DNA from 2 places in the Bradyrhizobium sp. CCGUVB1N3 genome. Region 2 is predicted to be linked to the other one. Evidence: riboswitches for the same ligand, from Rfam matches in the RefSeq annotation. Region 2 holds a riboswitch; the other holds the start of a gene.
What was found. Region 2 has a riboswitch for ZMP and ZTP ahead of NLM33_RS49945 (N-formylglutamate amidohydrolase). Riboswitches for the same ligand answer to the same signal wherever they lie in the genome.
Positions count from the first base shown of each region.

Region 1: it holds a riboswitch for ZMP and ZTP, as region 2 does, so the genes downstream of both, purH (bifunctional phosphoribosylaminoimidazolecarboxamide formyltransferase/IMP cyclohydrolase) here and NLM33_RS49945 (N-formylglutamate amidohydrolase) in region 2, are expected to answer to the same signal.

Region 1 is NZ_JANADR010000001.1:6,342,536-6,356,969, forward strand. It holds gene ggt (gamma-glutamyltransferase) at 1-1,239, opposite strand, end outside; gene NLM33_RS30245 (MFS transporter) at 1,355-2,740, shown strand; gene purH (bifunctional phosphoribosylaminoimidazolecarboxamide formyltransferase/IMP cyclohydrolase) at 3,012-4,604, opposite strand; ZMP/ZTP riboswitch at 4,629-4,710, opposite strand; gene NLM33_RS30255 (heparinase II/III family protein) at 4,771-6,489, opposite strand; gene NLM33_RS30260 (RsmB/NOP family class I SAM-dependent RNA methyltransferase) at 6,647-7,993, opposite strand; gene NLM33_RS30265 (DUF1674 domain-containing protein) at 8,183-8,383, shown strand; gene NLM33_RS30270 (thermonuclease family protein) at 8,434-9,027, shown strand; gene NLM33_RS30275 (L,D-transpeptidase) at 9,074-9,589, opposite strand; gene NLM33_RS30280 (transposase) at 9,933-10,874, opposite strand; gene acs (acetate--CoA ligase) at 11,124-13,076, opposite strand; gene NLM33_RS30290 (DNA topoisomerase IB) at 13,468-14,434, shown strand, end outside.
Region 2 is NZ_JANADR010000001.1:8,488,670-8,503,103, reverse strand. It holds gene NLM33_RS40135 (hypothetical protein) at 1-799, shown strand, start outside; gene NLM33_RS40130 (hypothetical protein) at 727-1,854, shown strand; gene NLM33_RS40125 (TetR family transcriptional regulator) at 1,841-2,299, shown strand; gene NLM33_RS40120 (ArdC family protein) at 2,300-3,193, opposite strand; partial or broken gene NLM33_RS40115 (DUF932 domain-containing protein) at 3,253-3,816, opposite strand; ZMP/ZTP riboswitch at 4,230-4,309, shown strand; gene NLM33_RS49945 (N-formylglutamate amidohydrolase) at 4,364-4,762, shown strand; partial or broken gene NLM33_RS49940 (N-formylglutamate amidohydrolase) at 4,761-5,060, shown strand; gene NLM33_RS40110 (PIN domain-containing protein) at 5,286-5,720, opposite strand; gene NLM33_RS40105 (hypothetical protein) at 5,717-6,019, opposite strand; gene NLM33_RS40100 (hypothetical protein) at 6,556-6,810, shown strand; gene NLM33_RS40095 (hypothetical protein) at 6,791-8,398, shown strand; tRNA gene NLM33_RS40090 (tRNA-Lys) at 8,748-8,823, opposite strand; gene NLM33_RS40085 (Spy/CpxP family protein refolding chaperone) at 8,988-9,569, opposite strand; gene NLM33_RS40080 (TRAP transporter substrate-binding protein) at 9,810-10,811, opposite strand; gene NLM33_RS40075 (2-isopropylmalate synthase) at 11,016-12,578, opposite strand; gene NLM33_RS40070 (histidine phosphatase family protein) at 13,034-13,738, shown strand; gene NLM33_RS40065 (hypothetical protein) at 13,745-14,434, opposite strand, start outside.

The sequences.
Region 1 (14,434 bases), 2.1 Mb from region 2:
CGTATAGGTGTTGCTCACCGCATTGCCGCGACTGTCGACGACTGAAAAATGCGTGGTGTTGCTGCCTTCGCGCGGCGGCGTCGCACTCGCCACGATCTCGCTCGCCGGCGTGGCACTATCGGCGTTGATGCCGGCGCGCAGTTTAGCCGCATAGCCCTTGGCGATCAGGGTCTCGATCGGCGCCTTGACGAAAGCGGGATCACCGAGGTAGCGCGCGCGATCCGCATAGGCGCGCTTCATCGATTCGATCAGCAGATGCAGCGAGGCCGGCGAGCCCTGCTTCAGCTCGGAGAGCTGAAAGCCTTCCAGGATGTTCAGCGTCTCCACCAGCACCACGCCGCCCGACGACGGCTGCGGCATCGAGACGATGTCGAAGCCGCGGTAGCTGCCGCGCACCGGCTGGCGGATCACGGGCCTGTATGACCGCAGGTCCTCCGGAGTCATGATGCCGCCGGCATCGGTGACGGCCTTGGCGAGCTTCTCGGCGACCGGTCCCTCATAAAATCCGCGCGAGCCTTGGGCGGCGATGGTCGCCAGGGTCTGGGCCAGATCGCCTTGCACCAGCCGGTCATTCTCTTGCAGCGGCGTACCGTCCGGTCGTGAGAAGATTTTCGCCGACGCCGGCCAGCGCGCGAATCGCTTGTGCGCGCCCGGCAAGGTGTCGGCGGTGTCGTCGCTGATGACGAAACCGTCGCGGGCGAGCGCGATCGCGGGCTCCAGCAATTGCGCCAGGGTGAACTGTCCGGAGCCGTATTTCTCCAGCGCCAGCGCAAGTCCCGCGACCGTGCCGGGCACACCGATGCCGAGCGCGGAATCGCGCGACTTCGCGATATCGGGCTTGCCGTCGGCGCCGAGGAAGATATCTGATGTGGTCGCAGCCGGTGCGGTCTCGCGATAGTCGATAGCGACGTCTTCCTTGCGGTCGGCGGAATGGATCACCATGAAGCCGCCGCCGCCGATATTGCCCGCGCGCGGATAGGTCACGGCCATGGCGAAACCCGTCGCGACCGCGGCGTCCACCGCGTTGCCGCCGCTGCGCAAGATGTCTGCGCCGATCTGCGCGGAGATCCTTTCCTGCGCCACCACCATGCCGTGCTCGGCGGCGATGGCGTGAACGGTGTCGAGCGCGGGCGGCTCGTAGATGCGGCGCGCATCCTGAGCGCGCGCCGGCAACAGGCTGATACCTAGAATCGTGAGGGCAGCTACGACTTTTCGTCGTGTCAGGACAAACGACATCATCAAAATTCCGCCGTGTCTTGTTTCTGCCGTGTCTTGCCGCCACTGCACAGCCGTCACGGCAATGCTATACCGTTTGCGCTAAGGGAGGCAAAACTGTTCGTGCTAAGGAATGCTGATGACGACGATCGCCTCTGATACCGATATCGCCGATGCGGAGCGGACCTATCCGCCGCGCACCGCCGTCGTCAGTTGGATCTTCTTTGACTGGGCCGCGCAGCCCTATTTCACCCTGATCACGACGTTCGTCTTCGCGCCCTATTTCGCCACCAGCGTCGCGCCAGACGCCGCGACCGGACAGTCGTTGTGGGGATTTGCGATGGCGGCGGCCGGCCTGGTCATCGCCCTGCTGTCGCCGGTGTTAGGGGCCGTTGCCGACGCCGCGGGCCGTCGCAAGCCCTGGATTGCTGCTTTCGGCGCCATCCTGGTGCTGGGCTCCTCGGCGCTATGGATCGGCAAGCCTGGCGATCCCGCCATCATCCCGCCGCTCCTGGCGGCCGTGGCACTCGCGAGCGTCGGCGCGGAGTTCGCGACAGTCTTCAACAATGCGATGATGCCGACACTTGTGCCGCCAGAGCGAATCGGCCGGCTCTCCGGCAATGGCTGGGCCACCGGCTATGTCGGCGGCATCATCAGCCTGATCATCGTGCTCGGCTTCCTCGCCGCAAACCCGGAGACCGGGCGTACGTTGCTTGGTTTCAAGCCATTGTTCGGGCTCGATCCGGCCATGCATGAGGGCGATCGCATCACGGGACCGCTGACGGGACTCTGGTTCATCGTGTTCGTGACGCCGATGTTCCTGTTCACGCCGGACTATCCCGCCAAGCGGCCGGTGCGCGCGGCGTTGCGCGCAGGACTCACGCAGCTGAAGCAATCGCTCGGCGAACTGCCGCGGCAGAAATCGCTCGCGACGTTCCTGCTCGCCAACATGATCTACACCGACGGCCTGGTGTCGCTGTTCGCCTTCGGCGGCATCTATGCCGCCGGCACGTTCGGCTGGCACACGATCCAGATCGGCACTTTCGGGATCATCTTGGCGATCGCCGGCACGTTCGGCGCGTGGCTCGGCGGCAAGCTCGACGATCTCCTGGGACCGAAGCGCGTGATTGCCATCAGCATGATGATCCTGCTGCTGTCGCTCGCCGCGATCCTGCTGGTCGACAAGGATTCGATTCTGTTCATCAGCGTGGCGCCGCCCGAGCCGGGCGGACCCATGTTCGCGGGCGCAGCCGAGCGCGCCTATCTCGTACTGGGATGTCTGATCGGCGCCGCCGGCGGCCCACTCCAGGCCGCCTCGCGCACGCTCCTCATCCGTCTCGCACCGAAGGACCGCATCGCGCAGTATTTCGGCCTGTTCGCGCTGACGGGAAAAGTGACGTCTTTCATCGGTCCGCTGCTGATCGGCGCAATCACGGCCGGGACTGCGAGTCAAAAGGCCGGCATGGGCGTGCTGGTGGTGTTCTTCGCCGCGGGGCTGGCGTTGTTGATGCGGGTGCGGGAGTAGCTGCGGCTCGTAGCCCGGATGGAGCGCAGCGCAATCCAGGGCACTATCGCCAGGCATTTCAAGGTCGTCCCGGCGAAGGCCGGGACCCATTACCCCAGGGAGCAGTTTGGCGAAGACTGGCAGTTAAGCAGTCATTCCACGGTACTAAGACTACGCGCTACCGATAGATCACGCGGTATGGGTCCCGGCCTTCGCCGGGACGACGCGTGGAGGGTGCGTGCCCACCGCGACCCGGATTTCGCTGAAGCGCAATCCGGCTACGCTGGATCAGCTAGTGCCGGAAGTGCCTGGTGCCCGTGAACACCATGGCGATGCCGTGCTCGTCGGCGGCCTTGATCACCTCGTCGTCGCGCATCGAGCCGCCGGGCTGAACCACGGCAGTGGCGCCAGCCTCGATGCAGGCGAGCATGCCGTCGGCAAACGGGAAGAACGCATCTGACGCGACGACCGAGCCCTTGGTGAGGGGCTCGGCGAGCTTCAGCTCGTTCGCCGCATCCTGCGCCTTGCGTGCCGCGATCCGCGCCGAATCCACCCGGCTCATCTGGCCTGCGCCGATGCCGACGGTGGCCAGATCCTTGGCATAGATGATGGTGTTGGATTTGACGTGCTTTGCGACACGGAACGCGAACTTGAGGTCGCGCATCTCGGCGTCGGTCGGCGCACGCTTGGTCACCACCTTGAAGGTCATGTCGTCGACCACGGCGTTGTCGGGGCTCTGCACGAGCAAGCCGCCGGCAACGGTCTTGGCGGTGAGACCGGCCGAACGCGGGTCGGGCAGGCCGCCGGCGAGCAGCAGGCGAAGGTTCTTGCGCGCGCCGATGATGGCGATTGCCTCCTCGCTCGCGTCCGGCGCGATGATCACCTCGGTGAAGATCTTCGTGATCTCGCGCGCGGTGTCGGCATCGAGCGCGCGGTTCATCGCGATGATGCCGCCAAAGGCGGAGGTCGAGTCGCAGGCCAGAGCCCTGCGATAGGCGGTGGCGAGATCGGGACCTTCCGCGACGCCGCAGGGGTTGGCATGCTTGACGATGACGCAGGCCGCGGTGCGCTTGGCGTCGAACTCGCCGATGCACTCATAGGCCGCATCGGTGTCGTTGATGTTGTTGTAGGAGAGCTCCTTGCCCTGCAATTGCCGCGCGGTCGAGACGCCCGGCCGCTTGTCGGGCGTCGCATAGAAGGCGGCGGTCTGGTGCGGGTTCTCGCCGTAGCGCAGCGCCTGGATCAACTTGCCGCCGAAGGCGCGGTAGTCGGGCGCGTCGATCTCGAGCTGCCGGTTGAACCAGTTGGAGATCGCGGCATCATAGGCGCCGGTGCGCGCATAGGCCTTGGCGGCGAGGCGCCGGCGCAGCTTCAACGTGGTCGCGCCGTTGTTGGCGGCGAGCTCGTCGAGCACGGCCTGGTAATCCTGCGCCTCGACGACGACGGCGACATCGTCATGGTTCTTGGCGGCGGCGCGGATCATCGCGGGACCGCCGATGTCGATGTTCTCGATGCACTCCTCGAAGCCCGCGCCTTTGTCGACGGTCGCCTCGAACGGATAGAGATTGACGACAAGGAGATCGATCGGCGCGATGCCGTGCGCCTTCATCGCTTCCGCATGTTCCTTGTTGTCGCGGATCGCAAGCAGGCCGCCATGCACCTTCGGATGCAGCGTCTTGACGCGGCCGTCCATCATCTCGGGGAAACCGGTGAGGTCGGAGACGTCCTTCACCTTGAGGCCGGCGCTCGCGATCGCCTTGGCAGTGCCGCCGGTCGACACCAGCTCAACGCCGTGGGCGGCAAGCGCCTTGGCGAATTCGATCAGGCCGGTCTTGTCGGAAACGGAGAGCAGGGCGCGGGTGACGCGGCGGGGGTGGTCAGTCATGAGCAAGATCCTCTGTTCAGGGAGTCCCTATGCCCAGGCGCGCGGCAGCTATGTCCCGCGCTTCCCGATGGTGCTCCATCCAAGGTCGCCAGTCGCGCGAGCGGAGGCTCGTTACCAGCTTTCGGTGCTGTTCACAACGGCTAGATAGGACGGAATCGCGCTGCCTTTACAGCGGAAGTTCCGGCTCCCGCCGGGCGTTGCGGCGGGCATTGGTGACTTGGGGCGAAGCAGTGGAGCGGACAAAGCTCCAGCGGATCGAGGGGGCCTGACGCGCATCCTGCCGGATCACGATCTGCGCGGTGCGGCGCGGCCCGTCATTGCCGGCCAGGAACACGCTGTCCTCGAGATCGACCTTGTCGTCGAGCGCCTCGAAGGTCCAGACGTCGCGGTTCGGCAGCACCAGCATCACGCCGCGGGCGTCCGACAGCCGGCTCGCCTTCACCGCCGGATGCAGGTGGAAGCGCAGCGCGAAATCGGAATTCGCGCCCTTCAGCCGTCCGCTCTGCGGCGGCGACAGCGTATCCTCGCCGTCGAGCCGCGTGCCATCATTGCCGACCATCACCACACGCCGGTGGATCACGCCGAACTTGGCGAGATAGCCGTCATGCGACGTCGTCAACAACGTGCCGTTCGCAACGACCTCGCGAAAATTCTCGACGACGGCCGGCCCGCTGATCACGAGCGCGCCGTGCAGCAGCTTCTTCATCGCCGACAATTCGACGAACTGACAAGACGACGTTTCGCGATAGGTCAGCGTCGAATGCGCCGCGGTGCCGCGCGCGAACGGCCGCCAATTGTCGCGCCCCGTCGTCGGCATGCCGCAATTGGTCACGATGCGGCTCGTGCCTGAGGACAATTCGAATGACAGGCAGCCGGCATGGGCGTCGTGGCTGACATTGGCCGGCGGCGGCGCGCCGGTGTCCATGATCAGCGTCAACGCTCCGGCGTCGAGGCGCTGGAAGCCGGTATGCGGCATCGTCGCCATCGGCGCGCCGTGGGTATCGTCATAGGCCAGCAGCGTGGCGAGCAAATCCGACGACGTCGCGCTCATGCCGTTGAACAGCGCAAAGTTGCCGTCGCCGTGCCGGAAGAAGCGCAGCATCGGCATCATCCGGTCGATCGCGTTGAGCAGCGCCGGCGGCGGCGCGATGTTGCGCGCCGCAAAGGTCTGGCGCAGCGGCAACAGGTCGATCAGGAGCTCGATCAACGCGCCCGGATTGCGGGAGATGTGTCCGCCGTCGGGGAGGATCTGACGCTGCAATTCGTCGGATAGTTTGCGCGAGGCGCTGCGGATGTGGCGCGCCTGGTTGGCAAGGCACAGCGAGGCGTAGCAGAGCGCGATCAACACTTGCAGCCGCGGCACCCCGTCGGGGATGTCGACCATCGTGAAGCGCAGAAAACGAATTTCGCGGGCCAGCGCCCGCAGGTAACGGCGATAGAATTTGTTGTCGGTGTCGCCAAGCACCAATGGGGCCTGCGACAACAGCGAGATCACGCGACGCGCCAGCACGTCGGCGCGGCGGGCCACGGCGCGGCGCTTGTTGGCGGGATTGGAGATCCAGTCCTCGACCAGCGAGCGGGCGTTGGCCCGCGTCAGCGCCGTGTCGGCGGCGCGCAAGTGACGCAGCCAGCCGAAGCCGAGCAGGGCGACCTCCCAGTCCTCCGACGGCGGCTCGAGATCGAAGATCGAGCGGCCGTGGCAATTGACGATCTTGCCGGCGAACACGAAGCGCCCGGCATAGATCTCGGCTGCGCGCGTGGCGTCAGCGGTGCGTAGGTCGTGCGGCGCGATGATCAGCCGGTCGGTGCGGCCTGGCCAGAGCCGCGACACCGCCACCGACCCGCCGCTCGCGCGCGCCAGCATGTTCCGCGCGAAGCGGTTCATGACCAACGTCGAGATGCGTCTGCGTTGAGCGACCGACACGCCTTGCCTTGAAGGGGGAGAGGATTCCTGACGAATCCTTTTAATCCCAAAATCGGCCGGCTGACACCACCTTGAAAGGCGGCGAATCAGCATCAGCGACGCAAAATCCGGTGCAAAATCAGGATTTAACCAGCCGGGCGGCGAAGAATCCGTCGAGCCCGCCGAGCCGTGGGTCGGCGTTTGGCAAATGGCTCGGCAGGGTGCGCAGGTCGCCCTCAGTGGTAATGATCTCGGCCAGGTCCGAGACCTCGGACGGCTGGATGGGCACGCGGCGCAGCGCCGGCTCTTCTGCCAGCAGCGTGGCGATCGCCTGCTCGCCTTCCTCTGGCTCCAGCGAGCAGGTGCAATAGACCAGCGTTCCGCCCGGCTTGAGCAATGAGACGGACTTGCGCAGCAGGCGCTGCTGAAGCGACGTGAGCGCCGCGATGTCGGACTCCTGGCGCAGCCAGGCCACATCGGGATGGCGGCGGATCGTGCCGGTCGAGGTACAGGGCGCATCGATCAGGATACCGTCAAAGCCGTGCTGTGGACCCGCCCATTCCACGGCGTCGGCGACGACGGTTTCGGCCTGCAACGACAGCCGCGCCAGGTTCTCGCGCAGCCGTGCCACGCGCGCCGGCGAACGGTCTACCGCGACAACATTCGCGCCGGCGTGCACCAGCTGGGCCGTCTTGCCGCCGGGAGCGGCGCAGAGATCGGCGATGGATTTTCCCGCGATATCGCCGAACAGCCGGGCCGGCAATGCGGCTGCGGCGTCCTGGACCCACCATTGGCCTTCGCTGAAGCCGGGCAGCATGGTCACCGCGCCGTGCAGCAGCGTGCGCACGGTTGCGGTCGGCAGCACCTCGCCGTGCAGGCGACTCGCCCATTGCGCGGCATCCGACTTCACGGTCAGATCGAGCGAGGGCTCGTGGCCGAGCGCGAGCGCCATCTCGCGCGCGGTGGTCTCGCCATAATGCGCGCTCCAGCGCGCGAGCAGCCAGGGCGGCAGGTCGAGCGATTGCGTCGCGACTTCCTCCAGCAGCGCCTTGCCCTCACGCGCGCAGCGGCGCAGCACGGCGTTGACGAGGCCGGCATAGCGCGCCGCGCGGCGGTCGGATTGCACCAGGCGGACCGAGAGATCGACCGCCGCGTGATCGGGAACATCCATCCAGAGAATTTGCGCAGCGCCGATCAGGAGCGCGCTTTGCGCGCGCGGCGCCTCGCCGGGGATGCCCTTGTCGAGCAGGCGCGACAGCACGTGGCCGAGCGTGCCGAGCCGGCGCAGGACGGTTGCCACCATGCGCCGCATCAGCGCGCGATCGCGATCGGCGAGCGTCTTCAGTCCGGGATGCGCGCCGCCACCGTCGAGCTGGTCGTCCAGCGTGCGGTGCTTGTGCAGGACACCATCGACGATGTCAGCGGCGATCCGCCGTGCCGCGAGGCCGGGCACTTCGGTGGGTGGAGCAAAACGTTGAGACGGCATGCGTAAGGTTCTGAGCGAGCGGCAGTTCCGCCGTGAGGGCGCATGCCTTAAGAAGCGCATCTGTGGCATGCGAATATGCCAAATGTAAGAATCGCCTCTGGTTTTTTCAGCCCCGCCTGACGATCTCTGCCATGGGCGCGGCGTTTTTTCCGATCGCGCGCGGCACGCAGCTGGGCTAGGAAGCCTGAGATGAACGATACTCCGTCCAACCCTCCCCGGCGCAAACCGCTGACGCCGGCCGCCCAGCGCGCGCTGGCGGAAGCCGAGGCACGTCGGCAAGTGGCTGCGGCCAAGGCCGAAGCCGCACCAAAAGAGTTGCAGGGGCCGAAGGGGCCCGAGCCGACGCGCTATGGCGATTGGGAGCGGAAGGGCATCGCCTCGGATTTTTGACACGGGGGCGTCACTTGTTGGTTCAGCCGACTCAGGCCTAGCGTCGGCCGATGCTTCCTCGCGACCGAATCAATTCCTATCGGCCTTCGTTCAGCGGCGCGCCGTTCGGCCGCCGCTTCGCGGGCCTGCTGCCATGGATGTTCGTGGTCGTCGTCGTGACGGCGATCGTGCTCACCTACCGGCATGGCACCAACTGGCCCGTTCCGCATGCCAGAGATGACCGGGCGCAGGACGCCGAGATCATCCTGCAGCAGGCCGGCAATCCCGACATTCGCCAGTCGGTTGACGTCATCCGCACCATCGACGGCGACACGTTTCTCGCGCGCGTGCATCAACACAACGGGCGCGATCTCGTCGCGCGGGTTCGCCTGCGCGGCATCGATGCGCCCGAAATGAAAGCGTCATGTCGGGACGAGTTGGACAAGGCCGAAGCTGCCACCGATGTGCTGCGCAATCTGCTCGGCCAGGGCGGCGTCGTGATCTACAATCTTGGCTCAGAGAAATACGGGCGCATTCTCGCCGATGTTGCCACCAAGCGCACGCCCAACGTGTCGGCAGCGCTGCTCGCGGGCGGTTATGCGCGCAGCTACAATGGCGGCCATCGCGAGGGCTGGTGCGCGCGCGGCTGGCGCTTCTGGCAATAAAAAAGCCGCGTCAAAACGCGGCTTTTCGTCTTGAAGCAGTTCGTTCTCAGCGCGTGACGACGACCGTCGTGCCGACCGACACGCGGCTGTAGAGGTCGCTGATGTCGTCGTTGAGCATGCGGATGCAGCCGTAGGAGACGAAGCCGCCGACCGAGCCCGGCACGTTGGTGCCGTGAATGGCGTATTCGCCGCCGGCCAGCGTCATCGCCGCGACGCCCATCGGATTGCGCGGCGAGCCGCCCGGGATCACGTCGGGAAGCTGCGGCTTGTCGCGCTTCACTTCGGCCGGAGGCGACCAGGCCGGGTTGCGATACTTGCCGTCGATACGGGTGGTGCCGGCCCACTGCTTGCCGGACTTGCCGACGCCCACGGGGTAGCGCATCGCGTGGCCGTCATCGAGGATGAGATAGAGCCGGCGTTCATTGGTTCTGACCACGATGGTGCCCGGCGAATAATCGGCTCCGTGCAGCCCCACCATTTCCGGCCGCGCCTCGGCCGCCGTCGACATCAAGACCCCTGCCCCGATGGTGGCGGCCAATGCCACCGCAATCCTCATCGACATCACTTGCTTCCTTATCCGTTGCCCCGAACGGGTTGTCCGAAAATGTACGCAAAACCCGGAAATCGCCCGCTCGCCCACGCATTCTTAACCGCGCGCATTAACCGGATGGTTTCCACGCGCCGCGCCTTGGGCCCAGCCAGCAGGGGGAACAAAGGAAAAGTTCCAATTAAAGTAAATGACCGGAAAACAACACTCGCCGGGAAAGATACGGGCGTGCCGGCCCACGCCCTGACAAGTGCGTGAGCACACGGGCTTTGCCGACAGGAAATGCTGTTGAAGCGGGACGTTCTCGTGTCCCGGACGCGGCGCGGCACGAAGTGACGCGACGCAGAGCCGGCAACTGTTATGTCGGCGCGGTCTGCAGGTAGGGCTTCCTGTCGCGCATCATGGCGTTGAGGACGGTTAGGAGCTTCCTGGCGACGGCAATGAGAGCGAGCTTGGCTGGTTTGCCGGCCTGTCGCAGTCGTGCGTAGAAGGCCTTGAACGGATCGGCCCGGCGAACCGCGTTGAGGGCAGCCATGTAGAGGGCGTCACGAACGCGCTTTCGACCGCCGGCGATCTTGCGTTTGCCACGGAAGGCGCCGCTGTCGACGTTGAAGGGGGCAAGGCCCGCGAGTGCCGCGATCTGTTTTGCACCAACACGTCCGAGTTCCGGCATCTTCGCGATGAGCTGCATGCAAGCCACGGGACCCACACCCGGCAGCGAGCGCATCAACTTTGCATCGTCCGCGATCTCCGGCTCGGCCTTGGTCAGCGCCTTGATGTCGGCTTCGATCTCGGCAACCTCGTCGTCGAGAACCTCGATAAGGCGGCTGATCCGTTCGGCCATGGCGCGGTCGTCAGCCTCGCTGCGCCGGTTCTTCTCCTGTGCGCGCATGAGAACCAGCTGATCCCGCCGTTTTGCAAGCCTCGACAAGGCGTTGCGGGCGGGATTGGCGGCCTGCTCAGTTGCCGGCTGCATGACCCGGCCAAAGGCCGCCAGCATCCGTGCATCGATCGGGTCGGTTTTGGCAAGTTGGCCGCTGGCCCGCGCAAAATCGCGAGCTCGAGCCGGATTGATCCGGGCGAAGCGGACACCGGCCTGATCCAGGGCCTCGCGAAGCGCGAGGTCATAGGTACCCGTGGCCTCGAAGACGATCAGCGCATCGCATCGCCAACGCGTCACCTGCTGTGTGATGGCCTGTGCCGCGTTGGCGATGCGCCTGGGCACACCGTCAGCTTCATCAAAGATATCGAGATGTTTTTTGGAGACGTCGATTCCGACGTAACGAAGGGGTATGATCACGGTGCCTGTCCCTGTGATGCGAGGTCTGTTGCCGCAGCCTCGTGCAACTGTTCAGGTTGGTAATGGAACGGGCGGGAGGCCGAGCCGGCTCACGGCGTCAAGCGCCAAGGACCCAACGGCTTCCCGCCCAACCCATCCTGACAGACTTCAAAGACACAGGGACCCAGAAACTGTCTGGGGCATGGGCCCCGGCTCTGCAGCGCACCGCTGAAGAAGCGCTGCGCTGCGTCCGGGGCACGAGGCTGTTTCTTACGCCGAAGTCTGCTTCTTGTTCTGGCGGTTCTTGACGAGGTCGTCGACCACGGCGGGATCCGCCAGCGTCGAGGTGTCGCCCAGGCTGCCCGGCTCGTCCTCGGCGATCTTGCGCAGGATGCGGCGCATGATCTTGCCGGAACGCGTCTTGGGCAGGCCGGGCGCGAACTGGATCTGGTCGGGCGAGGCGATCGGGCCGATCTCCTTGCGCACCCAGGTCACGAGCTCTTTCCGCAGATCCTCGCTCGGCTCGACGCCGGCCATCAGGGTGACATAGGCGTAGATGCCCTGGCCCTTGATGTCGTGCGGGAAGCCGACCACGGCGGCCTCCGAGACCTTCTCATGCGCGACCAGCGCACTCTCGACCTCGGCCGTGCCCATGCGGTGGCCGGAGACATTGATGACGTCGTCGACGCGGCCGGTGATCCAGTAGTATCCGTCGGCGTCGCGCCGGCAGCCGTCGCCGGTGAAGTACTTGCCCTTGTAGGTCGAGAAGTAGGTCTGCTCGAAGCGGGCGTGATCGCCATAGACCGTGCGCATCATGCCCGGCCAGGAACGGGTGAGGCAGAGATTGCCCGATGTCTCGCCGTCCAGCACCTTGCCGTCGGCATCGACGATCTCCGGCACCACGCCGAAGAACGGCAGCGTCGCCGAGCCAGGCTTCAGCCTGGTTGCGCCCGGCAGCGGCGTGATCAAGATGCCGCCGGTCTCGGTCTGCCACCAGGTGTCGACGATCGGGCAGCGGTCGTCGCCGACGACGCGATGGTACCACTCCCATGCTTCCGGATTGATGGGCTCGCCGACCGAGCCGAGCAGGCGCAGCGAGGCGCGCGAGGTCTTCTTCACCGGCTCGTCGCCGCCCTGCATCAGCGCGCGGATCGCGGTCGGCGCGGTATAGAAGATGTTGACCTTGTGCTTGTCGATGACGTTCCAGAACCTGGAATTATCCGGGTAGTTCGGCACGCCTTCGAACATCAGCGTGGTCGCGCCGTTGGCCAGCGGTCCATAGAGAATGTAGCTGTGGCCGGTGACCCAACCGACGTCGGCGGTGCACCAGTAGATGTCGCCGTCGTGATAGTCGAACACGTATTGATGCGTCATCGCGGCGTAGACGAGATAGCCGCCCGAGGTGTGCAGCACGCCCTTCGGCGTTCCGGTCGAGCCCGAGGTGTAGAGGATGAACAGCGGATCCTCGGCATGCATGTGTTCGGCCGGGCAGTCCGTCGTCACCATCTTGGCCGCGTCGTGGTACCAGAGGTCACGCGAGGGATTCATGTCGACCTTGCCGCCGGTGCGCTTGACGACGACGACCCAGTCGACGCCTTCGGTCTTGGCGAGAGCGGCATCGACATTGGCTTTCAGCGGCACCTTCCTGCCGCCGCGCAGGCCTTCATCGGCGGTGATGATCACCTTGGATTTGCAGTCGCTGATGCGCTGGGCGAGGCTGTCGGGCGAGAAGCCGGCGAACACCACCGAGTGGATCGCGCCGATCCGCGCGCAGGCCAGCATCGCGTAGGCAGCCTCGGGGATCATCGGCAGGTAGATGGTGACGCGATCGCCTTTCTTGACGTTGCGGGTGCGCAGGATGTTGGCCATCCGGCAGACCTCGTCGTGCAGCTCCTTGTAGGTGATGTGCCGGGACTGCGAGGGATCGTCACCCTCCCAGATGATCGCGGTCTGGTTGGCGCGCTTGGCAAGGTGCCGGTCGATGCAGTTCCAGGCGACGTTGAGGACGCCGTCCTCGAACCATTTGATGGAGATGTTGCCGGGCGCGAAGGAGACGTTGTCGATCTTGGTCGGCGCCTTCATCCAGTCGACGCGCTTGGCCTGCTCGGCCCAGAAGCCGTGCGGGTCCGAGATCGAGCGGCCGTACATGTCCTTGTACTTGGCCTGGTCGACCCAGGCGCGCTTCGCCCACTCTGCCGGCACATCGTAGATCTTCTCGGACATGTTTTCCTCCACCAAGCGGCAAGCTCAACGCCACGCCGACATCATTTGAATGATTATGCGTCGGGCTAACCGCGCCCGACAAGGAGGACAAGCTGGACCTTCGGCGGGCATCCGACCATGCGGGGGATCAAGGTCGGTGAGGGGGCCTGTCGCAAATCTGAAACAACCGGCGCAAAGGCCCTCGCGCCCTTTACCGAACATTGCGGAAGCTGCGACGCAGACCCTCCATGCGCCGAGGAGAGGTATTCAGGAACCGTTCGTCACTGATTCGGGACTCGCAATGCCGTTCGGAACCTCCTAAATGGCCTGACCGGGGTCCGTTGAGGTCCAACGGAACAAAAAACAAAACAACAGCATTGTCCGATAACAGGCGGAGCTAAGGCGTAACACTATGATGGATCAGCAGAATCTCGGGACGATGCGGCCCGCTTCAGCCGATCCCGCCGCTATTGCGCTGGCCAAAGCGCTCGGACAATGGCCGAAACCGACCGGTTTCAGGCGTCCTAGCCCCAAAAAGACCTTTGATACGGCCCCCGCGACCTCGGTCGAGGCGCTGGCTCGGGAGCTTGGTTTGCGGCTTGGCGACCAGAACGAGCTGACCATCCGGCGCATCAAGCGCGGCAAGGGCTATTCCTTCGTCCGCCCCAACGGTGCCCATATCCGCGACGCCCGCACCATCCGCCGCCTGCATGCCATGGCGGTGCCGCCGGCCTATCGCGAGGTGCGCTACTCGGCCGACCCGAGCTCGCATCTCCAGGCGGTGGGGCGCGATGCCGCAGGTCGGCTGCAATATCGCTATCACGCCGATTGGGAAAAGGTCCGCGAGCAGCGCAAGGCGCATCGCCTGGAAAAGCTCGTCGGCGCCCTGCCGAAGATCCGGCGCAAGGTCTCGATGTTCCTCTCCGGCGAGGAGCCGACGCGCGAGTTCGCGCTCTCGGCGGTGATCGAGCTGATCGCCCGCACCGCGATCCGTCCCGGCAATGAATCCTACGCCCGCCTCAACGGCACCCGCGGCGCCACCACGCTGCTGAAGTCCAACGTCACGCTGGAAGACGACTGCTTCGTGCTGACCTTCAAGGCCAAGGGCGGCAAGGCAGTGCGGAAGGAGTGCGACGCAGCCAAGCTCGTGCGCGCCATCGGCATCCTGCGCGGCGTGCCGGGCAAGCGCATGTTCCAGTATCGCGATGCCTCCGGCACGGTGCGCTCGGTGAATACGACGCAGGTCAACGCGTTCCTGCGCGAGATCGCCGGCATCAAGATTTCGCTGAAGGATTTTCGCACCCTGATGGCCTCGGCCGTCGTCGTGGAATCGCTGTCGCGGATCACGCCGGCGACCAGCCAGCGCGGCCGCAAGCGTC
Region 2 (14,434 bases):
TGCAGTGAACCGACGAACTGCTTCAGTCCTGCCGCGCTCGATCTCCTCGACCTCGAGCTGGGATGACGACACATGGCGCCTCGACCTCACCCGGCCAGGCGTGACCGACTGTAGTCGAACGATCGATTGGACGTTCGAACTTCCTGACGGCAGCCGGTTCAGCGACCCTGCATGGACTGTGCTGCGCGAGGCCGTCAAATGCTTCCTGTGGTCGCTCAGAACAGACCCGCCGGCGGGCAAGCGAAGGCTTGGACCTGGCTCCCTGATCTCGATCTTCAACCAGATGCGCGTTCTGGTCTGCTGGATGGTCAGTGAAGGGTATCACCGCTTCAATGAGCTTGATGCTGATGCTGCCGCCCAGTTCATAACCACGCTGAGGGAACGACCGGGGCGGAAGGGCGAAGCGCTGTCGCTTGCCACCCGGGCTGGGTATCTGTCTACGTTGGTGCGCCTCCATGCTCAACGGGAGAAACTGGTCGACGGCGTTCCCGATGATCTTCGGCGGTTCCTGGATGAGTGCGGCCCCCGACTTCCCCGTCTCGATCGAGAGGGTCGACGCCTCCCCTATACACCGGACAAGGTGGCAACGGCGCTGATCGGCGGTGCATTGCGGCTCATCGGCACAGCGGCCGAGGATGTGATAACGCTCCGCGATTGGCGGCGGTTGCCTATGCCTACCGGCTTGACGACAGGCCGACGTCTGCGGGGGAACAGCAAGCTCGGCAGATGCTCGACGACTTCTCGTTCTCCACCTTGTCGAATGAAGACTGTCCCTGGCACGCACCGGTCGTCCAGTTGAAGGACGTCCACGCCTTGATCGAGCGCATCTATGATGCCTGCTTCGTCGTAATCGCCTGGCTCGTTGGCGCCCGCGTCTCGGAAATCCTCGGGCTCGAGGCAGGGTGCATAGAGCGCCATATCGGTCCTGATGGCCAGGAGGTCACCTATCTGCACGGACGGATATACAAGATGGCGACAGGCGATGGTGGCCAGCCCCATCGCTGGATCGCACCCGAACCCGTGGTCCGCGCCGTCGACGTACTGGAGCGGCTGTCAGCCCCGATCCGCAAGAAGCTTGAGACAAGCAATCTGTGGATGCTGACGCGGGATCGGACCTTGCTGCGACGGCGGATCCGCATCCCGCACAGCGGCACCTTCGGCGTTCGATTGAACAGCAGCTTCCGAAAGATGCTCGACCTGCCGCTCCATCAAGGAAAACCTTGGCATCTGAACGCGCATCAGGGAAGGAAGACGTTCGCACGCTTCATTGGCAAGCGGGACAGAACAGGCCTTCATGCCCTCCAGGAGCATCTTGGGCACGTCAGCCGGGTGATGACCGATTCCGCTTATGTGGGTACGGACTTCGAACTCGCCGAATTGATCAACGACGAGATCCTGAAGGAAACACGGGCAGCGCTGGAGGATCTTCTGACGGCATCAAATCTGTCAGGCCATGCCGGGCGCATGATCGCGTCGCGGTCACCATTCCGGGGCCGCACGCGTGATGGCGACCTCGGAGAATATATTGACTTCATCCTGAAAGACAGCGGGATGGTGCTCGGCGTGTGTGACTGGGGTTACTGCCTCTATCGTCGCGAGCATTCCGCCTGTCAGGGTGATGACCATGGTCCGAATGAAGTCCTGCGAACACAGAGTGTATGCGCTCGCTGCGCCAACTTCGCCGTGAGCGAGCGCCATAGAGCCGTGTGGAAAGATCGGCAGGTACGCAATACTCAGTTGCTTGAGCATCCTGCCCTCGACGGTGAAAGCCGGAAACTCGCCCAAGAGCGCATTCTCGAATGTGACCGAATCCTCCGGGGGCTGGATGGGGAGAGCGATGATGCCCGCCGATAAGACGGGCATCACGCCCCAGCAGAAGCGCCGGGATGCGACTGCCCATCGCCTGCGCGCAGCGTTGGCGCGGTTGTTGGCGCGGGAGGGAAACGCGAAGCTATCCGTCGCCAACCTTGCGCGTGAAGCGGGCATTGGACGCAATGCGATCTACGTCAATCATCGCGATGTCATTGCTGAGTTGCTTCAAGCAGCTTCGTCTCGGGTCGACGCTGCCGCGGCACCAAAAGAAGCGCCAGAAACGGACTGGCGCGCCGTCGCAATCGAGTTGAGGGAGCAGGTTCGCGGGCTAGCAACCGAGAACGCGAGGTTGCTCAAGTGCGCGCAGGACGCAGAACTGGCAACTGCGCGCGTCGAGAGAAGGGCCGCGAAACTTGATGCGGAACTGCGGGCGTTGCGGTCTCCAGTGCATCTGCATGGCACGAAGCCGAACGCCCGCAACCGTTGATCAGGCTGCCGATTCAAGCTGTGCTGGCTGCTGCGCGTGCATCCAGTCGGCCGCTTGCTGCGCCTTGCTGGCTGCCGTGAAGATGGCGCGGGAATCATCCTTCAGCACGTCGATCCACGAGGCAATATACGCTGCATGATCGGCACGTGGATGGTGGGCGATGCCCAGATCGGCAAGGATAAGCCCGCTGAGAATCTCCACACAGCATTCCTCGGCAGCATAGGCAGCCGAGCCGAACCGGCCCGAGAGATCGCGGTCAAGCCGGTGCTTTGCCCCTGAGGCGTGTCCGTTCTCATGCGTCCAGACCCCATAGAAAGACGCGGCATCGCGGAAGGAAGCAAAGTCCGGCATGAACACCGTGTCCGATGACGGGAGGTAGTAAGCCTCCGAACCGCCGAAGACGGTCTTGATGCCGAGGTTGGCGATGAATGCCTCGGCATGCGCTAGGCGCTCGCTCTCCGACAGGACGTCCGCCTGCGGCTGCGCATATCCGTCCACCTGAGCGACGTTGAACACCGAGAACGCCCGGGCGAACATCCGGCGGTGGCCACCATCATCACTGTCATCGTCGTCGGCCGACTCGAACGAAGCGATCTGCTTCCACAACACCACAGTCGTCGAGCGCTCTCCCTTGCGTACCTGCGCGCCGACGTTCTGCCACTGCCGATAAGTACCCCATAGGCCATCAGCGTAACCGCCGGCCATGGCTGCGTGCCAAAGGGCCAACGTGTTTATGCCTCGGTAGCGCTTGCCGGAAGCGACATTGGTCGGACGGGCAGCGCTCGTCCCGTTGTGGAACCATGGCGCGCACCACTCGCCGGCACCTTGCTCGATTGCCGCGATGATCTCGGCGGTGATGCGGCCGTAGACATCGGCCCGATCTCGAAACGCCATGATCAGGCCCTCCCTGCGCAGGAGGTCTCAGCGTTCAAGAATACAGTTGCAACATGACCTAAGCCCGGCACCTTCCACCGCGTATCGCCCGTGCCATTGCCGGCGATGCGCTGCACGGCCGCCACGAGTGCATGATCAAAGATACGCCCGTATTCAGGGCCTGTAACAGCGCGAAGCTCAACGCGACCATCTTCGATCTCGAGCGTCTTCACTTGCTCGGCGGAATGGGAGGTCAAGCCGTACTGCAGGTTGATGCCGGCGAGCGGCGCCGGAAGCTGCCGGAGGTAGGCCGCTGGCGCTCCGACAAGGCCCGCGAGTTGGCTGAAGCTCCAGTGGGTCGGTGCGATCGGCGCATCGCAGCCGGGCAGTATCAGCGCCAGGCGCTCAGCATTGTCGCGGCTGGCCTCCACCCGGATCGCTGCGCTCTCGACCGTTCGGGTCCGGCTGCGCTCGGTCCGTCGGTGCATGGCGGCGTAGAGGTCTGACAGCGACAGATAGCGCTCGTCCGCCGGCCGTGAAAACCACTCCGAGGATACGCGGCCGATGCGCTCGCCGCGGGTTACGTCCACCTTGTAGCCGCCGACTCGGTCGCGGCCAGCGCTCAGAACTTCGCCTTGAGTCATGGGTCATCTCCATGACGGGCGCCGGAGGCCTCTCCTCCAGCCCTCAACTCGTCACGGCGAAGCCCGTCCACCCTCTCACTCTCATGGGGCGTTGCGGGGCTCTCCCGCAGAGGAGGCGGCCGAGACCATAGGCTCGGGCGTAGGGGGAGGCTTTCCCCTCAAAGGCGCACCGCCGGAATTCAGCATGTCAGGATCGGCGTATTTCCGCCCTTCCGGCCGTTTCCGCCGACTTGGCCTGTCTATTCAGTTCATCGCAAGAGAAACAAAGTCTCAATCTTGCCGATATTCGTCACGCGAATCGAACTCTGAAAAATCGGTCAGCGTGTCGCAGCGGATGCTGTAGCACATTTGCGAGGCTTCCTGAAAATGCGTGCCGCGCAGATACACCGTTGCATCTGTTGAGTGATAGACTGCGACCCTTGCTCAACTGGCGATTGACGTGGACAAACCACGGGGAGAGCGGGGTATCGTGCCGTTCGCCTGGGCCGCCGAGCGGATGCTCGGTTAATTCTAGAGTGAGGGACGCTGCCCATGACCAACATATTGGCTGGCGCGAATACATGCGGTCAGGAGCTGTATCGAATCGGGCAACCTGCGGGGAAAATCAGTTCCCGTCATTGCTAGTATGCCGCACAGCGGCACGTTCGTTCCGCCATCGATCGCGAATGCATTTACGCCACTTCATCGAGCGTGGCTGAGAAACACTGATTGGTATCTCCCAATGGCCTACGATTTTCTGCCTGAGTTGGGCGTTACGACTATCGAGGCTAAACACAGTCGATACGTCACTGACCTAAATCGGGATCCGGAAGGACTGTTATTTGGCTCATTCCACGAAGCTGTCATCTTCGACTCGATGTTTGATGGAACGCCGATCTATCAGGAGCTCCCGGAAACACTGAGTCTTCGTCAACGATTGGTCGACTACCACTCATCCTTACCATGAAGAGCTGTCCAATATCATCGGACACCTGCTGACCTTGCATAAGCGGGTTCTGCTTCTTGATCTTCACTCTTTTTTCGGCCCCATTGAAGACGATGTCTGCGTCGGTGACCTACGGGGTGTATCGTGTCGGCAAGAGACGACCAATCTCGCCATCAATGCCTTCGAACGACAACGCTTCCGGACGGTCTGCAACGAGCCCTTCTCGGGCGGTTATTTGATTAGGGATACTGCGACTCTTCGACGGAGACGCTACAGATCGAGCTACGCTACACAACGTATCTGGACTGCAGTCACATAGACGAGCCTATCCGACCGCGAATCGATCCAATACAGCTTCAGCACTTAAAACCGCGACTTCGCGATGTGTTCAAAGAGATTATCGATCTGTGGTGCGGGATGTAGCGGGCCAGTGCAGCGCGCGGCTGGTTTGCCGGGGCTGGCGAGCGCGCGCCACTCGGTCTTCAGACGCGGACAAAGTCGACGAGTTCGTCAATGAGGCGAAGATTGATGGACCGGATGCCGCTCACAACCCGCGTCTGCGCATCGGATTTATAATCTGAGCTCCGGTGAAATCCCTCTCGTTATCCGTTACGACAGTACATTCGTTAGCCGCCGCAATGGCTGCGATGATCATGTCGAGCCCACTGCGCGGCCGTCCGGCGACTTTGCCCTCCGCCATCAGGCGCGCCCAGACAAGCCCGGCCTTCTCGTCGAATGGCAGAATGCGGCCCGCGAACAGGGCCTGAGGCCCATCCGGGCCGGAGAACCACGCATCGAGAGCGTCCCGTTTTTTCCCGCGCGGCTTTTCAAGGATGCCGCGCCGGATTTCCGCGACCGTAAGCGATGCGATGAACAGATCCTCATCTCGCTGTGCTGCCATCCAAGCCAGTAGCGGCTCTGACGGCTGCGGCTTGACGACGTTACTGATGATGTTGGTGTCGAGAAGATAGCGCGTCACAGGTCGACCTTGCGCCCTTCTTCGCGTGGGCGCGTCAGGTCGAGATCGGCGCCAACGAGCGGAGAGCGACGCAATGCGTCCAAGATGCCACCGGGCTTGGAGGGTTCGCCAGAAACGGCCTGTTGAACCGTGCGCCGGAGACTACCAGCTTCCGGGCCTTCCTCGATCAGCTTGCGCGCAAGCGCTCTGATGAGGTCGCGATCGGTCTCGAGGGCGTGGAGTTCGAACCGCACAATGCCACGCTTCGTCAGCCGGGATCGGTAATTTTCGATCGCCCTTTTCTGTGCGCTTTTGCTCACTGATCGCCTCCATCGTATAGCTGGTTATATAGCCGAATTTTCGGTTCGCGGCAAGGCCGCGACTCTTTTGTGACCCCGCGAGCGGCAGAGGTGGAAGAAATGATAGGAGGGCGGAGCTGTGCGCTCTTAGCAATCACGCAAGTGGCGGTTCGGACGGTCATCACGAAAATATTTTTTGTGCGCTCGACTTTGCGATCTCCCGATCTGCTACGCCTCGCATGTCGGATCAGCGCGTGGCTACGATGCAACGCATTGAATTATGAGATGTTTTTCCTTGTCTTGGGGCCGCAATTCGTCATCTTTGTCGGGATGCGGAGCGATCCGCGCAATGGCAAGGACGCGGCGGTGGCACTCCAAATTAGCCGAATTCCCTACGTCTGGTGCGTGCGCTTTCACCTTCGTCCTTGTCTGCTCCCATGTTCTATCGACTTCTGTCAAAGGAGGGAGAAGTGACGCGGCGTTGCGGACTTATGCATATGCGCCTGCCGAACAGTCCCCAGAGGATGGAGCCACCCTATTCTTCGACCGAGGTTGCGATGGCGATAGGCGTCTCACTGGACACGTTCTATCGCACGCGCCAAAGCCGGCACGAGCGCGACGGCTTGCCAGCGCCGATCAGCGAACGCGGACCGCTCAAATGGGAGCGTACTGGCTTCGACGCCTGGCTGACTCGGCATCATCCCATGCGCCCGAAGACGATCGCTAATGACGCATTCGCGCCACCGCCGGCGGCAAGCGACGAAGAACATCGCGAGCGCCTGAGAGTGGCCTATGGGCACAATGGCGCTTGACATTAAAGATGGTGCTAGATTCCAATGGCTGCCTTTCCTTTACTTCGGCGCCGAGGCTTCTATGGCCAATCCGAAATTCCCCTATGTGAAGTGGCGTGACGGCCGTCCGCGCTCGTCGCATGGCGCTTACGCGAGGGCACTCGGCTTTGTCGATACGGACCTGCGCCATCCGCCCCACGATGAAAAGGGCCGCCCGGTCGGCGCATGGTTCAATCTACAGGAGGCCTCCGACTTTTCCGACAGACGAAGCTCGGAAATTGAGGCGGCGCGGCGCGCTGGCAAACTGCCCAAAAAGATTACTGTACGGAAGCGTGCCACTATTGAGGATCTTCTGGACGACTGGAGCAAATCGGAGGAGTTCAAGGCATTGTCCTCCGCCTCGCAATCGTCCTATCGCAAGTGCATCTCAGCTATTCTCTATCGGCCGCAGACGCGCGAAGCTGCTGCGAGAATGCGCGCCGAGATTCGTGCTGCCAGACTTCTGGGCGTTGCCGAGCCCACGCGCGAACTCGAGGCGATCGCCACCGCAACACCATCGTCGATCGGTAAACCCGAGTTCCGAGCGTTCTACAACTATGCGAAGTCGGTACGCGGCCATCATATGGCGCTGGCGATGATCGCGACGCTGTCAGCCGCGTTTACTTGGGGCCAAGAAAGCATCCTGTGGCGCCTCGGACCCAACCCGCGGGAGGGCATGGAGTTCGATCATCCGGACGGCCGCATCGTGTTGGTCGCGATGCGAGAATTTTCCGCGTGGGTTGCCGCGGCCGATGCGATCGATCGGGCCTCGATCGGCGACAGCTTCTATCTGGCGCTGTTCACCGGGCAGCGCCAGACCGACCGGTTGATTATGCGCGACGAGAGCGACGCTGCGGGACGGCATGCGTTCCGGCAAAGCAAGACTGGCGAACTCGTCGACATCAAGGAGGCGCCTCAACTTAGTACACGGCTAAACGTTTCGCGGGCGCGGATAAAGGCGCTTAAGCTACGGCTTCAACTTGAGACGGTGCCGCTCGAGTTCGTTGTCAATGAGGACACCGGTGAGCCTTATGACGAGAGCACCTACCGCCATTGGGTGTCGACCGCGCGTGCCGTAGCCGTGTTCGGGTTTCTCGCACGCGATACCGTGCGCCGGGCGATCGTCCGCGCGGAGCGACTGACCACGGAATTGATCAGTACCGTCGACGGGCTGTTCGCGCCCTTCCCTCTCGATGAAGGGAACAAAGCGCAGCGCGCTCGCGCAATCGATCAACGCGCGCGAGCGTTGGCGGGATGGCTGGAGGCGCAGGCGGCGCGCGACAGCAATGGCGATGGCGGAGCATGGCGCCTGAAGCCGTGCCCGTCGCTGATGTTCGTCAATGGCGCCGGCGAACTCGACCAGAAACACGACCAGGACCTGCGCGATACCTGCGTGATGCTGCTTGATCGCGCCGGCTGCGACCTCCTGACGATCTGCGACATCACGGGGCACTCGTACCGAAGCGCGCAGACCATCGTGAAGCATTACCGTGCTCGCAATGCCGATCGGGCCGATACCGGCATCGACCGCCTCGAATTGCAGGTGCGCAAAGAAGGGATGAAGGGCTGATCGCCGACCGGCCGAATCTCATTTCGGCTGGTTGTAGCGTGCACGATGCAGCGGTGCTTGCGTGGTAATATTCTGGGTCTCGGACGATGACGAATGCCGTCCCGTCGATCGCCCGTGCCGAGCGCTAACCAACTTGGCGCTGTCAACGTAATTTCGCAGTCGGCCCATCAGCTTCAGCATCTCCTGGCCGGAAGATACTTCGCTATGCGAACCATCTCTCGAGAACACACCAAGAACTTCGTCGGCTCGTCGCATGGCGTGCGACGTGCGACCAGAAAAAACGTCGCACGAGACCAGTTTTGTTCTCGGCGACCTTCCCGTAACCTATTGAAAAAGAGGAAGTTTTGTTTGGTGGGCGCACCAGGGCTCGAACCTGGGACCCGCTGATTAAGAGTCAGCTGCTCTACCAACTGAGCTATGCGCCCGAAAGGCGGCTAATGCCTTGCGAGGCCGGTCGTTTAGCAAAGCGATCCCGGGAAGGCAAGCGATGTGGACGAGGTTTTCCAAGTCTTCATGGCCGGGTCCCAAAAAGAGAAAAGCCGCTGGATTCCAGCGGCTTCGCTCGCGTTGCCCGGAGAATTGCGGGGCCTTACAGGCGGCCGCCCTCCCGGTCCGGCCCGCCATCCCGGTCGCTGCCATGGAAGCGGTCCATGCCGCGGTCCATCATGCGGTCCATGCGGTGCTCCATGAAGCGGTGACGCCAGCCCTCCTCGCCGCCAAACGGGCCCTGGTGGCGGGTCAGAACGGCCAGGCGCCGCTTCTGGCCCTCATCCAGGGTTTTGTAGAGGGGATCGGCGGCATCGGCGATCTTCTTTAGCGCCGTGGACGTGGCACCCATGTCGTCAGCGCGCTGGCGCAGGCGGGCGACCGGATCATCCTGCTTGTCGGCATCGCCGGGGCCAGCGTTCATCCGCGCATTGGCGCGATCGATGCGCAGCTTGGCGAAATCGCGCACGGCGGCCTCGACCGGCGGCCACAGCTTCTCCTGGTCGGCATTCAGCTTCAACCCGGCATGCACGGCAGCGATGCGCGCATCGACCAAGGCGGCGCGATCTTCCGGATTCATGCGCATGTGACGCATGTGGTCGGAGAAACGGTGATATTGCGCGTAGACAGCGCCGGAGCCGGCGATGCTGAGCACCGCGATGGCGGCGATGGCGAACTTCCTCATACGAACCTCCTCTTCCAAGGTTCCCTGAAGATGGGCGCCATTTGCACCGTGTTCAACTTACAACTTCGATAGAGAGGCCAGTCTTACCAAGATGTAATCCGAAGATATATCCAAACACCGCTTTGCAAACACCGCTTCCATTGTCGCAGTTTGAAATTATTCGCAACAATGACCGCCAAAACGAATGAAGGGCTTCCGCGTCGCGCACGGAAGCCCTTCTCGCATTGCAACGGCGCGAGCTCAGTTCGTCGCGCTCTTCGCTTCCTTCTGGAATTCGTCGATCAACGGCTGGCCGACGCGGCCCGCGGCATCCTTGTAGACCGGCTCCATCGCCTTGCGCATCGCCTCGTCCTGCTCCGACGTCAGCGAGATGATCTCGTTCTTGCCGCTCTTCTTGATCTCGGCGAGCGCGTCGTCGTTCTCCTTCTGGGACTGCGCGTTGTTGAAGTCGGTCGCTTCCTTCATGGCCTTCGCAAGCTGGTCGCGGACATCGGCGGGCAGGTCGTCCCAGAACTTCTTGTTCACGATCACAACGTAGCCGATGTAGCCATGATTGGTCTGGGTAATGTACTTCTGCACCTCGTGCATTTTCTGGGTGTAGATGTTGGACCAGGTATTCTCCTGCCCGTCGACGACGCCGGTCTGGAGCGCCTGGTAGACCTCGGAGAACGCCATCACCTGCGGCAGCGATCCCAGCGCCTTGAACTGCGCCTGGAGCACGCGCGAGGACTGGATGCGGAATTTCACGCCCTGATAGTCGGCCGGCGTGATGAGTTTCTTGTTGGCGCTCATCTGCTTGAAGCCGTTGTCCCAATAGGCAAGGCCGGTGATGCCCTTGGAGTCCAGCAGCTTGAGCAGCCTCGCGCCAAGCGGTCCCTCCGTCACCTTCCGCAGCGTCTTCAGGTCGGGAAGGATGTAGGGCAGGTCGAATACCTCGAACTCGCGGATGCCGAGCGGACCAAACTTGGAGTTCGACGGCGCCAGCATCTGCACGCTGCCGAGCTGGAGAGCCTCGAGCTCTTCCTTGTCCTTGTAGAGCGTCGAGTTCGGATAGACCTCGATCTTCACCTTGCCGCCGGTGTACTTCTCGGCGAGCTCCTTGAACTTCTCGGCCGCCTTGCCCTTCGGCGTATCGGTTGCGACGACGTGGCTGAACTTGATGACGATCGGGTCGGCGGCTGCCGGACCGGCAAGCCCCAGAACCAAAGCCGCGACGGATGCCGCGATCGCGAAAGTGCGCATGATCTCTCCCTTGTTATTGTTTGGGCCGCCCCGCGCGCGGGCGGCCGATCCTTATGCCGGCTGCATCAATAGCGGCTCGCTTCCGCAGCCGCTATTGGCCGTTAGCAGGGCTGCTATCTCTTATCACGGTCATTCCGGGGCGATGCGACGGGACCGCACTAGCGCGGCCCGGAGCATCGAACCCGGAATGACAAGCTTCGCTTGTCAGCTCGCCGCCGCCGTCGTCACCGTATCGCGCTGGCGCTTCATGACGATCTTGTTGAGCGCGCCGAGATAGGCCTTGGCGGAGGCCACCAGCGTGTCCGGATCCGCCGCGCGCGCCGTCATCGAACGGCCGTCATGGGACAGACGGACCGACACTTCGGCCTGCGCGTCCGTGCCTTCGGTCACGGCGTGAACCTGGTACAGCTCGAGCTTGGCCTCGTGCGGCACCAGCGCCTTGATGCAGTTGAAGACGGCATCGACCGGACCATTGCCCTCGGCTTCCTCGATCCTGGTCTGGCCGTCGACGTCGAGCTTCATGGTCGCGCGCTGCGGGCCATGGGTGCCGGCGATCACGGTCAGCGAGGTCAGCTTGATGCGATCGTGCGAGGCCGCCATTTCCTCGTCGACCAGCGCCTCGATGTCCTCGTCGTAGATGTCCTTCTTGCGGTCGGCCAGCGCCTTCATCCGCGCGAACGCATCTTCCAGCTGGTTGGGGCCGAGCTTGTAGCCCATCTCCTCCAGCTTGTGGATGAAGGCATGGCGGCCGGAATGTTTGCCGAGCACCAGCGACGACTGCTTCAGGCCGACCATCTCGGGCCGCATGATCTCGTAGGTCGAAGCGTCCTTCAGCACGCCGTCCTGATGGATGCCGCTCTCATGCGCGAAGGCATTACGGCCGACGATCGCCTTGTTGTACTGCACCGGGAACGAAGTCGCCGCCGACACCACCTTCGAGGCGCGGGTGAGCTGCGTGGTGTCGATCTTGTTCCAGTACGGGAATTTGTCGTTGCGCACGTTGATCGCCATCACGATCTCTTCGAGGGCGGCATTGCCCGCACGCTCGCCGATGCCGTTGATGGTGCACTCGACCTGACGCGCGCCGCCGACGATGCCGGCCAGCGAGTTCGCAACGGCCATGCCGAGGTCGTTATGGCAGTGCACGGAGAACACCGCCTTGTCTGAATTCGGCACCCGCTCGATGAGCGTCTTCATGAAGTGGGTGTACTCGTCCGGCGTAGTGTAGCCGACGGTGTCGGGGATGTTCACCGTGGTGGCGCCGGCCTTGATGACGGCCTCGACGATGCGGCAGAGAAAGTCCATCTCGCTGCGGGTGCCGTCCTCAGCCGACCATTCGACGTCGTCGATCAGATTGCGGGCGCGCGCGACCATGGCAACCGAGGTCTCGATCACTTGCTCCGGGGCCTTGTTCAACTTCACCCGCATATGCAGCGGCGAGGTCGCGATCACGGTGTGGACGCGGCCACGCTTGGCGAATTTCACCGCTTCGGCGCAACGGTCGATGTCGGCCGGATGCGCGCGCGACAGGCCGGCGATGACGGCATTCTTGGAGCGGCGCGCGATCTCGCTCACCGCCTGGAAGTCGCCTTCGGAGGTGATGGGGAAGCCGGCTTCGATCACGTCGACGCCCATATCGTCGAGCAGTTCGGCAACCTCGAGCTTCTCCTCGAACGTCATGGTGGCGCCGGGGCACTGCTCGCCGTCGCGCAGGGTGGTGTCGAAAATGATGACGCGGTCCTTCTCGGACTTGTTCACGGTGGCCATTTCGAAATTTCCTTTAAGCTGGTGCGCCCTTCAGTTGGCTCGAGCGCTTGAGGTGTCCGGTGATCTCGTACAACCCCTGAGTGCCCAGGCGCGTTCGCCCAGCCGGCCCTCAGGGGCAGGTAAGAAGGAGCTCGCCAAGAAGGAGGGTGGGCAGGATCGCGGGCCGGGACGCGGCGGTGCAGACGGCCAGAGCCGCCTCCCCCGAAATCCCGTCATTTTGGCCGCGAATCAGCATTGCCAGACCCTTTGAGCCACAAAATCCTCGGCCAAAACCGTTGACGGTTCGTTGCCGGGAGGCTCGTTGAGGCGTTTCTAGACGAGAAATGGCTGAAACTGCAACGCCAAAAGATGGTCAGGGTAACTGACCTGATTGAGGTGCGCATCGGCCGACCCAACCCGGTCTTTCCCCTCGCCGCCGCCTCCATCAAACGCAAAGCGCCCGTCACGAAAAGCTCATGAAGACGGCAAAGCCTGCGTCGCGCGCTCGCGCTACATCGGGGCGCGGCATGGCCGGGCCGCGCCGGCCGATGGGAGGCGGCATCATGCTTGGCATCCGTATTGCGTGGCTCATCTTGTGGGTTGGTCTCGCCGCCAATCCGGTGACGGCAGCGCAGCCCGAATGGCTGGAGGGGGTGCGCCAGGGCGGCCACGTCATCGTGTTCCGACACGGTCCGACCTATGCGAACCAGGCCGACACCGATCCGCTCAACATGAAAAACGTCGCGGCCCAGCGGCAACTCACCGAGGAAGGGCGTGTGCAGGCCACGGCGGTCGGAGCTGCGATGCACAGGCTCGGCATTCCCGTCAGCGCGGTCATCACGAGCACGTTCCAGCGCGCGGTCGACACCGGCACGCTGCTCGGCTTCGGCACTGTCACGGCATCCGTAGACGTTACCGAGGGCGGTCTCGTGGTGTCGCCCGATGAGAACAACCGCCGCGCCCAGGCGCTGCGCAAGCTCGCGGCCACGCCGCCGCCCGCAGGCGGCAATCTCGTCATCGTCTCGCACAAGCCGAACCTCATGGACGCTTTCGGCAAGGACTGGTTCGACGTGCGCGAGGGCGAGGCTTCGGTGTTCAAGCCCGATGGCGCCGGCGGAGCGAAGCTGATCGTTCGCATCGGTGCAGGCGAATGGAGCAAGCTGGCGGAGACGATGCGGTGAATGCCCTCACCGCGTCCGCACGCGTTCGAACTCCGCCTGCGCCCGCGCGAACTTCTGATTGAACAGCCACATCGCATCGAGGATTTCGCGGAAGCTCGCCGACGTTCTTGCCCTGTCGGCGCGACCATAGGCAAAGATGCTGTTGTTGCGCAGATATTTCATCACGGTCGGGTCGGAGACTCGGCTCTGAAGTAAATTGCCCGACTTCAGCGCGGCTCGGGTCGCGGTCGGGATGATCTGGATGAGCTCGAAGAATTTCATCTGGTCGATCGGATCCGGCAGCGTCCTGGCGATGCCGGGGATCTGCGCGAAGAGATCGGCGTGCGCGTTCATGAGGCCGTCACGCACCGCGGTCCAGTGGTTGAGCCGATGGTCGAGGCCGGCGGCACGGGCCTCCTCCTTGTCGTCGCGCGCGATCATTTGCGGATCGAAGGCGGCGATCGAGGCCTTGATCGATTGCCATTGCTTGCGGCCGTTGCGGTCCTCCGACGGCCCTGTCTGAAAGCTGCCGATATAGGCCTTGGCGCGGCCGTTGCCGACATTCTGCTTGCCGTTGGTCTCGGCAAAGAATAGCCCCAGGCTGATGCGGCCGGCCGCATCGGCGCCTTTCGCGTCAAGTCCCTTGGCGCGCGCGATCGCGGTGCCGAGATCGACGACGTCCTTGAACGGCGTCGGCGAAGCCTGCGCATTCGCGGG